Regions from separate parts of the Mesorhizobium sp. M0590 genome, predicted to be linked through region 1. Evidence: predicted binding sites of a transcription regulator. Region 1 holds the regulator's gene; the other holds the start of a gene.
What was found. Region 1 encodes LexA, which represses DNA repair genes until DNA is damaged. Its sites were predicted from a motif close to TGTTCNNNNTGTGTTCNG; they were not measured.
Positions count from the first base shown of each region.

Region 2: the regulator LexA is predicted to act here: its motif matches at 2,657-2,674, upstream of NKI52_RS20380 (ATP-dependent helicase).

Region 1 is NZ_JAMYQN010000010.1:242,325-247,806, forward strand. It holds gene NKI52_RS18840 (molybdopterin molybdotransferase MoeA) at 1-328, shown strand, start outside; gene NKI52_RS18845 (hormone-sensitive lipase) at 336-1,166, opposite strand; gene kynU (kynureninase) at 1,262-2,509, opposite strand; gene lexA (transcriptional repressor LexA) at 2,958-3,692, shown strand; gene NKI52_RS18860 (ComEC/Rec2 family competence protein) at 3,686-5,482, opposite strand, start outside.
Region 2 is NZ_JAMYQN010000012.1:81,504-86,985, reverse strand. It holds gene NKI52_RS20390 (hypothetical protein) at 1-140, shown strand, start outside; gene NKI52_RS20385 (glucose/quinate/shikimate family membrane-bound PQQ-dependent dehydrogenase) at 151-2,463, opposite strand; gene NKI52_RS20380 (ATP-dependent helicase) at 2,716-5,427, shown strand; gene NKI52_RS20375 (Panacea domain-containing protein) at 5,481-5,482, shown strand, end outside.

The sequences.
Region 1 (5,482 bases):
CATCGGCCTGCCCGGCAATCCGGTGGCAAGCCTGGTCTGCACTCAGCTCTTCCTGAAGCCGCTGCTGGCGCGGCTCGGTGGCCGCGCCTTTCAGCAGGATATACGTCGGGCACGGCTCGGTGCTGCCATGCCGGCCAACGATCTCAGGCAAGATTATGTGCGGGCTGTTGTCATAGATGACACCGGTACGCTCGTGGCGACGCCGTTCGGCATCCAGGACTCCTCGATGCTGAAAATGCTGGCCGATGCCAACGGGCTGATCGTTCGCGCGCCGTTCGCTCCTGCCGCGGCGGCGGGCTCCCCCTGCGACGTACTGATGCTACGCTGAACCTGCCTCACTCCGAAATCAAGGTCCGGGTCAGCGGATGGTCTGGATCGGCCAAACCGTCGATGATGTTGAAATGATGCCGGTCAGGCTCGACCACCGAGCTGGTCGCGGTACCCAGGCCGATCCAGATGTTGGCCAGCAACGCGCTCTGACGCAGGAATTCGGCGCGCTCGCCGCCGCCGGCCCAGCAGGTCAGGCGGGCCTTGTCCATCGGGCGCAGCAGCACCGGACTTTCGGCCTGCGCCTCGGCCTCATCGATCGCCAGCGTCTCGTTCATGCCGGTGCGCATGATCGGGCGCAAATCGTGCACCCCCGAGATCGACACCACGTGACGAACGCGCCGGACCACTTCGGGCGCCAGCGGCGTCGTCGCCGTAACCATCCGGCTAACAAGATGGCCGCCGGCCGAGTGTCCGGTCAGCATCAGCGGCCCTGGAACCATCGCCGCCGCCTTGCCGATCGCCGCGCCGACTTCCTTGACGATGCCGCCAATGCGTATCTGCGGACAGAGCGTGTAGGACGGCATCGCCACCGCATAGCCGCGATCAACAGGGCCAGTGGCAAGATGCGACCAGAAACTCTTGTCGAATGCCATCCAGTAGCCGCCATGAACGAACACCACGAGTCCCTTGGGCTTGATGGCCGGCAGGAAAAGATCGAGCCGGTTGCGTGGGTTGTCGCCATAGGCCATGTCGAGCCGCGCCCTGCCCTCGGTCGAAAGCACGTCGCGGAAAACCCGCGCGGGCTCGATCCAGGCCGCCGGCCAGCGATCGCTGCCGGCTATGTTGGCGCCGTTGGCATAAGCGTTGTCCCAATCGGCAATGTGACGTTCGAACACCCTGCGCCTCCCTGGCAATATGGCCTTGCAACGTAGCCGTGAGCATCGCGCGGCGCGTCGTCGCCAGCCTCACGATTCCAGCTCTCGCATCAATCTCAAGTGACAGCTGCTTTGATGGCGAAGCGCGCATCCTTCCACGCACCGGTGCGCAGGATGTCCTCAAGCAATTTGACGGCCTGCCAGACATCGGCATAGCCGACATAGAGCGGGGTGAAGCCGAAGCGCATGGTCGATGGCGCGCGAAAATCGCCGATCACGCCACGTTCGATCAGCGCGCGCATGACCTGGTAGCCATGCTCATGCATGAATGAGATCTGGCTGCCGCGTTTTTCCCCATCGCGCGTGCTTTCGAGCGTGAGCCCGTAAGTGCCGCACTTTGCCTCGACAAGCTCGATGAACAGATCCGCCAGCGCGATGCTCTTCTTGCGCACCGCCGTCATGTCGACATCGTTCCAGATGTCGAGCGCGCCCTTCAGCGTGCGCATCGACAGGACCGGCTGCGTGCCGCACAGAAACCGGCGGATGCCGGTGCCGGCCGCATAGCCTGGCTCGAAGGCGAAGGGCCGTGCATGGCCCCACCAGCCGGTGAGCGGCTGCTGGATGTCGGAAAGATGCCGCTCAGCCGCATAGATGAAGGCAGGCGCGCCCGGGCCGCCATTCAGATATTTGTAGGTGCAGCCAACGGCAAAATCGGCGTTTGCCTTGTCGAGCTCGACTGGCATCGCGCCGGCGGTGTGGCAGAGATCCCAGACGATCATCGCCCCGGCTTCCTGAGCCCTGCGCGTCAGCGCCGGCATGTCGCGCAGTTCGCCCGACTTGTAGTTGACGTGGTTGACCAGCACCACGGCGGTGCGTTCGTCGATCAGCTCTTCGACGGTCGGCGCGTCGACCCCCGAGAGGCGCAGCAGCGTATCTTTTCGCGTCGAAACCACACCCTCAGCTATGTAGAGGTCCGTCGGAAAACTATCGCCCTCGGCGACGATGACCTGCCGCTCCGGTCGCATTGCCATGGCGGCGTGCAGCAGCTTGTAGATGTTGACCGATGTCGTGTCGCAGACCACTGTCTGGCCGGCCGCGGCACCGATCAGGCGCCCGAGCTGGTCGCCAAGTTCAAGCGGCATGTTGAACCAGCCGGCCGTGTTCCATGCGCGGATGAGATCATGCGACCATTCTTCGGTCGCGGCCTTGTGCAGTTCATCGAAAGCGGCACGTGAAGCAGCTCCTAGCGAATTGCCGTCGAGATAGATCACTCCTTGCGGCAACACAAAGCGGTCGCGCATTGCGCGCAGCGGATCCGCGGCATCCATCGCCTTTATGGCCGCGAGATCGGGAATTCCTGTCATGATTTGTCTGCTCCCCCAAGATCCAACGCAACGCCGGACACGCATCGACTGTTCTTCCATTACCTGGTTATGCGCAGCAAGGCTCCACCGGCGAGAAGCAGCCTGACCAGGCGGTGGAAACCGGGACTTAACCGCGAGGTTGGCGTTTTGAGTTCGTTTCGTTCACGGTGCATTGACCAAACCGCACAGTCGATAGGGGTTCACTTCCGTGCCCTTTGCCGACCGACGGCCGATGCCAGTGCCGCCTTCTAGGAGGCCAGAAGGGCGCAAACGAAAGCAGAATCAAGGCGATGAGGCTCGCGGCGGTGAAAATGCGGTACGCCGGTAGGGGACGTCGTTTGTTTCCCAAGCCTTAACGCATTCATTAAACTTTAAACAGTTGCGGAACACAACTGGAACAGATAGTGTTTGTTCTGGGTTTGTTTTTCTGATTCTGTTGGGGGTCGCTATGCTGACACGCAAACAACACGAACTGCTTATGTTCATCCACGAAAGATTGAAGGAAAGCGGTATTCCGCCCTCCTTCGACGAGATGAAGGAGGCGCTCGACCTGGCTTCCAAATCGGGAATCCATCGGCTGATTACGGCGCTGGAGGAGCGCGGCTTCATTCGCCGTTTGCCCAACCGGGCCCGTGCGCTGGAGGTGCTGCGCCTGCCTGACTCGATCGCCCCCGGCCTCAATGCGGCACGCAAGTTCTCGCCGAGTGTCATCCAGGGTAGTCTTGGGCAAGGCGCCCCTCGGCAGGGCAAGCCGACATCGTCGCGCGTCCCTGCAGCCGGCAATGACGACGATGTCGTCGCCGCCGTTTCGATCCCGGTGATGGGCCGCATCGCCGCCGGTGTGCCGATCGACGCCATCCAGCACCAGACGCATTCGATTTCGGTGCCGCCGGATATGATCATGGGCGGCGAGCATTATGCGCTCGAGGTCAAAGGCGATTCGATGATCGAGGCCGGCATTTTCGACGGCGACACGGTGATCATCCGCAATGCCGATACGGCGAGCCCCGGTGAGATCGTGGTGGCACTGGTCGACGAGGAGGAAGCGACGCTGAAGCGGTTCCGCCGCAAGGGCGCCTCGATCGCCCTGGAAGCCGCCAATCCGGCCTACGAGACGCGCATCTTCGGACCAGACAGGGTCAAGGTGCAGGGCAAGCTCGTCGGACTGATCCGCCGCTACTGAGCTCCGCCCTTGGCACCGGCTTTGGGGTTGTCGGCCCTGCGGTATGGCGGCAGGCCCCGTGCCGCGCGTGAAAATTTCCGCTGCACGTGCCAGGGCCGGTATGATTTTTCGACCGCGAAACGGATTTCGGCGCGCGTTGCCGCTTGTGGATCGAAGTAGACGGCGGCACTTCCCGCGTGCGCCAGTTGCCGTTTGGTGACGACGAGGACCAGCCGGTCGTAGTAGCAGGGGTTATGGGCGGTGGCGTCGTCGATGACGATCAAGCTGGCAAAGGCGCAGGCTGGCCGCGCAGTATCGCGGTCCTTGGCTTGCGCGATGATCGCGCCGGATGGATGTCTGGCAAGGCAGAGGCCGTCCGTGCAAATGAACGGCATGCCCGGCGGTAGGTCGGCCGGATCGGCAATGTCGAATTGCGGGTCGTTCTTTCCAGGTGTTTCCGGCGCGACGATAGCCTCTGATGTGAGCGCGCGTTTCCAGTTGTCGATGGTGAACTCATTCGGGCGTGCCCGGTTGACCGCGAGTTCACCGCTGCCGATCGGCAGCGCGACCAGCCGTGCGTCCTCCGAGACCAATACGTCGGGTATGCGTGTCTGCGTTGTCGTCAGCAAGCCGGCGAGCGCAAAAGGAAGTGCCGCCAGCCGCAACCAGGTCGTCGCCATGCTGGCAATGACGAGGGCGATCGTCACCAGAAGGACGGATCTCAGCGAAATCAGCCCGACCGCATCGATCGGCGAGCGCTCCGATATCCACCCGGACAGGGCGATCATCGCCGTCAGCCCCTTGCCCATGACATAGAGGAAAGGGCCATCCGCACCGAACGGCATCGCCAGCGCGCTGAGAACGGCGAAGGGCATGACGACCAGTGAGACGATGGGCATGATGGCCAGATTGGCGAACAGGCTGAGCGGCGCCACGCGCTGGAAATGCCATATGGCGAAAAGCGCCGTGGCGCTCCCTGCAATGATCGAGGTCATCGCCAGACCGCACATGCCCAGCAGGACCTTTCGAGTGGCAAAGCGTAGCGGCGACAGCCGCGGCGGCGGCGTGGTGGCCCTGCCGGCGCGGTAATCGGACCAGCCTGCATAGGCGCCGACAAGGGCCGCCGTCGCGGCGAAGGACATCTGGAAACTCGGACCGACCACCTCGTGCGGCGACACCAGGATGACCGCGATGGCCGAGATCGCCAGGTTGCGCATGGTGAGCGCGGCCCGGTCGAACAGCACGGCGATAAGCATCACCGCCAGCATGATGAAGCTGCGTTCGGCCGCCACGACAATGCCGGAAAAGACGAGGTAGGCCGCAATCGAAAAAAGCGCGGCGGCCGCGGCATATTTCTTGACCGGCCGTCGCGATGAGAAATCGGGAAACAGCGCAAAGGCACCCCGCAGCAGCGCCATGATGGTGCCGGCGACCAACGCCATATGCAGCCCCGAGATGGAGATGATGTGGTAGATGCCGGTGCGCCGCATCGCTTCGTTGATCTCCTCGGGAATGCCGGCGCGCACGCCGACGATCAGCGCAGCAGCAATCTCGCCCTCGGCACCGCCGATGCGGCTGCGGATATGGTCGGCGATGGATTCGCGCGCGTCTTCGATCGCGGAAGAAAGCTGCGCGCCAAGCGGCATGCTGCCCGACGACACGACTTTCGGATTGCCGAGAAAAAAGCCGCTGCCGCCGATACCGGCGAAATAGCTGTCGAAGGAGAAATCATAGCTGTCGGGCCGCACCGGGCCGGTCGGCGGCAGCAGCCGCACATAGCCGGTGATCTCGGAACCGGCCGTCAGCTCAGC
Region 2 (5,482 bases), on a different contig from region 1:
AGGCATCAGGCCTCACGCTGGCACAGATCAGCCAGGCCGGCACGATGCTGGTCCAGCAGGCCGAGGCAGCAGCCGGCCCGCAGCTGACCAGTGAGGTACTTGCATCGGTACCCGACCTGAAAGGGCATCTCGGGCTTTGAAGGAACTTCTCTATTTCGGCAGCGTATAGGCCATCACATAGTCGCCCGGCTTGGTACCGACCGAGCCGTGGCCGCCGGCAACGATGACGACCAACTGGCGCCCGTCGGCTATCGTGTAGGTCATCGGTGTCGACTGCCCGCCCGCCGGCAGCCGCGCCTGCCAGAGCTGTTTGCCGGTCGTCAGGTCATAAGCGCGCACATAGTCATCGACCGCCGCACCGAGGAAGGCGATGCCGCCGGCAGTGATCATCGGCCCGCCAATGCCGGGCACGCCGACCTTGAACGGCAGCGGCAATGGCGTCATGTCGTAGACGGTGCCATTGCGATGCTTGTAGACGATCTTGCCGGTCCGAAGGTCGGCACCCGCCACATAGCCCCAGGGCGGCGCCTGGCAGGGAATGCCGAGCGGCGACAGGAACGGCTTCAATATCACTGCGTAAGGCGCACCGTCATTGCGATTCAGGCCTTGTTCGCTGCCCTTGGTGTCGCCGGGCGGCGGCACGTCGGCGCGCGGCACCAGCTTGGAGATGAACGCCAGGTACGTCGGCATGCCGAACATCACCTGCCGGACCGGATCGACTGCCACGCCGCCCCAGTTGAAGGTGCCGAAATTGCCGGGGTAGATCAGCGAGCCCTGCAGCGACGGCGGCGTGTAGCGGCCCTCATAGCGCAACTTCCGAAGCTCGATCCGGCAGGCCAGCTGGTCGAACATGGTAATGCCCCACATGTCGGCGCCGGTCAGCGGTTTCGGACTGAAGCTGAGATCCGAGAGCGGCTGCGTCGGCGAGGTATGGTCGCCCTCGATCGCGCCGCCCGGCGCCGGTACTTCCTTGACCGGAACGATCGGCTCGCCACTGCGCCGGTCGAGAACATAGAGGTCGCCCTGCTTGGTCGGCCCGACCAGCGCCGGCACCATGCCACTTTCCGTGGTGATGTCGACCAGCGTCGGCTGCGCCGGCACGTCCATGTCCCAGAGATCGTGGTGCACGGTCTGCCGCACCCAGCGCAATTGTCCGCTGTTGAGATCGAGCGCGGTGATCGACGAGGAGAATTTCTCGTCATTGGCGCTGCGCCCGGCGCCGAGCTGGTCCGGCGTCTTGTTGCCGAGCGGCACATAAAGCAGCCCGAGCTTCTCGTCGACGCTCGCCGTCGACCACATGTTGGGTGAGTTGTTGGTGTAGGTCTGGTCCGGCGGCAGCGGCATCGTCTGGTCCGGATTGCCGGAATCCCAATTCCACAACAGCGCGCCGGTGTCGGCATCGTAGGCACGGATGACCCCGGACGGCTCCTGCGTCGAATAATTGTCGTTGACCGCGCCGCCGACGATGATCTTGTTGGCGACGATCAGCGGCGCCGAGGTCGAATAATAATAGCCCGGCTTCGGATATGGCATGTTGGCGAGCAGGTTCAGCGTGCCGCCTTCGGCGAAAGTCGGGCAGACCTGGCCATTCGCCGCATCGAGCGCGATCAGCCGGGCGTCGGATGTCGGCAGGTAGATGCGTGTGGCGCAGGGCTGGCCAGCGGCGACCTTGGCATCGGCATAATAGGACACGCCGCGGCAGGTCTGGTGCTGGCGGTCCTTGTTGAGCTTGACCTGCGGATCGAAGCGCCATTTCTCCTTACCGCTCGCGGCATCGATGGCGATGGCGAAATTATGCGGCGTGCAGATGTAGAGCGTGTCGGCGATTTTTAGCGGCGTCACCTGATAGGTCGTCTCGCCGATGTCGTCGGGCCCTTTCACGTCGCCGGTGCGATAGGTCCAGGCCGGCTGCAGATTGGCAACGTTTTCGGCGGTGATCTGGTCGAGCGGCGAATAACGCTGGCCATATTGCGTGCGACCGTAATAGTGCCATTCGCCAGCCGGCACGTTGCCGCCGAGATCGGCCGTCGGCGTCACCTTGTCGGTGTTGAGTTCACCCGTAATATCCTTTGGATCGGTCGTCATCGAATAGCCGGCGACGGCAAGCGATGCCAGCACGGCGAGGATAAGCGGTGCGCGTCCGTCGGGACCGGTAAGCCCGCGCCGCGCCCATGGCGTCAACAGCCATAGCGCGACAAGCACGATGATGCCGCCGCGCGGGCCGAGCTCCCACCAGTCGAAGCCGATCTCCCAGACCGCCCAGGCGAGCGTGCCGAGCACGATCGCCGCGTAGAGCCACAGCGCCGTGGATCTGCGCCTGTAGAGCAGCCAGGCCGCGACAAGGAAAGCTAGACCGACGATGACGTAATACCAGCTGCCCCCCAGCGTCACGAGCCAGATGCCGCCGCCGCCAACCGCCAGGCCGATGAGGAAAAGGATCAGGGAGGTGATGACCACAGCCAAGACGGTGCTCCTTCGACTGGTGCGCTCCGCGACGCGTCCATGGGCAACCCCGCATTGCGTTCCTGCCCCCACGCAACTTTCTCCGGCCCGCCTCCCCTGTCAAGCAAGCTCGGCGTTTTACGGCGCCGGCCCATCGCAAGCCCGGCGTTTTGGTTAGCGGACCCATTCAGATTGTGAGTCTACCGGCTGGACAGAGAACAAAACGGAGACACTTCTGGCCTTTCGCTGCCGAATCACTACATTCGGGGAGAGATGTCCGGCTTTTCGGAAGACATGCCCTTTTTTGACGAACCGAACGCGCGGCCCGTGGCCCCGTCGGGCATTGCCGCGCGCGCCATGGCTGCCCGCAGCGGCCACAACAATGCGCCCGACTATCTCAAGGGGTTGAACCCCGAGCAGCGGCTGGCGGTGGAAACCACCGAAGGCCCGGTGCTGGTGCTGGCCGGCGCCGGCACCGGCAAAACGCGCGTCCTGACCACCCGCATCGCCCACATCCTTGCCACCGGCAAGGCTTTCCCCTCGCAGATCCTCGCCGTCACCTTCACCAACAAGGCGGCGCGCGAGATGAAGCAGCGCATCGGCCTGTTGATCGGCGAAGGCAATGTCGAGGGCATGCCGTGGCTCGGCACCTTCCACTCGATTGGAGTGAAGCTGCTGCGCAGACATGCCGAGCTGGCCGGGCTCAAATCCGACTTCACCATTCTCGACACCGATGATGTCGTGCGCCTGATCAAGCAGCTTATCCAGGCCGAAGGGCTGGACGACAAGCGCTGGCCGGCCAAGCAGTTCGCCCAGATGATCGACGGCTGGAAGAACAAGGGCCTTGGCCCCGCCGACATCCCCGAGGGCGATGCCCGTGCCTTCGCCAACGGCAAGGGCCGCGAGCTCTACAAGGCCTACCAGGAGCGGCTGAAAACGCTGAACGCTTGCGACTTCGGCGATCTCCTGTGCCACCCGATCCGCATCTTCCGCGCCAATCCGGACGTGCTGAAGGAATACCACAAGCGCTTCCGCTACATCCTCGTTGACGAGTATCAGGACACCAACACCGCCCAGTACATGTGGCTGCGGCTCTTGGCGCAGCGGCCGCAATCCTCCCCCCTTGAGGGGGAGGTGCCCGCGAAGCGGGCGGAGGGGGTTGCCGCAGAAGGCACCGCTAGAGCGTCGAGCACTGCCGCCGGTAGGTCGAGCACTGCCGCACGGACCCCACCCGACCGGGCTTCGCCCGGCCACCCTCCCCTCAAGGGGGAGGGAAGCCCGCGCCTATCCACCGTCAACATCTGCTGCGTCGGCGACGACGACCAGTCGATCTATGGCTGGCGCGGCGCCGAGGTCGACAACATCCTGCGCTTCGATAAGGATTTCCCCGGCGCCACCATCATCAGGCTGGAGCGCAATTATCGCTCCACTGCGCACATCCTCGGCACGGCGTCCCACCTGATCGCCCACAATGAGGGCCGCTTCGGCAAGACGCTGTTCACCGAAAAGATCGCCGAGGACGACGAGAAGGTGCATGTCCATGCCGCCTGGGATTCCGAAGAGGAGGCCCGCGCCGTCGGCGAGACGATCGAGGCCTACCAGCGCCAGAAGCACAATTTGAACGATATGGCGATTCTCGTCCGCGCCTCCTTCCAGATGCGCGAGTTCGAGGACCGCTTCGTCACGCTCGGCCTCAACTACCGCGTCATCGGCGGCCCGCGCTTCTATGAGCGGCTCGAAATCCGCGATGCGCTGGCCTTCTTCCGCGTCGTTGCGCAAGGCGCCGACGACCTCGCCTTCGAGCGCATCGCCAACGTGCCGAAGCGCGGCTTGGGCGAGGCCACCATCCGCCAGATCCACGACACCGCACGGGCGCTGCGCATCCCGATGCTGGAGGCGGCGGCAAAACTCGCCGAGAGCGACGAGCTGAAGCCGAAGCCGCGCGCCGCGCTGCGCGAGGTATCGGCCAATTTCGAACGCTGGCAAAAGGCTCTCGAAACCACGCCGCACACCGAGCTCGCCGAGACCATTCTGGAGGAGAGCGGCTACACCGACATGTGGAAGAACGACCGCTCGGTCGAAGCACCCGGCCGGCTGGAGAACCTCAAGGAGTTGATCCGCTCCATGGAGGAGTACGAATCGCTGCGCTCCTTCCTCGAACACGTCGCACTCGTCATGGACGCCGAGCAGAATGCCGAGCTCGACGCGGTCAACATCATGACGCTGCATTCGGCCAAGGGCCTCGAATTCGAGACCGTATTCCTGCCCGGTTGGGAGGAAGGCCTGTTCCCGCACCAACGGTCACTGGACGAAGGCGGCCGCTCCGGGCTGGAGGAAGAGCGCCGCCTTGCCTATGTCGGGCTGACCCGCGCCAAGAAGAACCTGCATCTGTGGTTCGTCTCCAACCGACGCATCCACGGTCTGTGGCAATCGACCATTCCCTCACGCTTTCTCGAAGAACTGCCGGAAGCTCATGTCGATATCGCCGAGAGTGGCAACAGCTACGGCGGCTACGGCAATTCTTATGGCGGCGGCTCGTTCGCCTCGGGCCGTGGCGGCCAAGGAGCAGGAAGGCAGAATCCCTATGGCGCCTCGCGCTTCGACAATGTCGGCGCGGAAAAGGCGGGAAGCTTCTCCAGCACCTATGCGACGCCGGGCTGGCAGCGCGCTCAAGCCAACCGCACCGAGGCCACAGACCGCAATTGGGGCACGCGTTCCGGCCACCAGGTCGAGCGCATCGGCTATGGCGAGACCGACTCCGGCTACGGCGCTGGCCGCACCTCGGTCAAGGGCCGCACCATCGACGGCGAACTGGTCGCCAAATCCGTCGCCGACACGCCGTCCCCCTTCAGCGTCGGCGACCGCGTCTTCCACCAGAAATTCGGCAACGGCAACATCTCGGCCATCGAAGGCAACAAGCTGACCATCGACTTCGACAAAGCCGGCCAGAAACGCGTGCTGGACGGGTTTGTGACGGGGGCGTGAGGCATATGGAAAATTGTCTGGCACCCCAGAACAAATAGGGTACAATCGCTTGCAT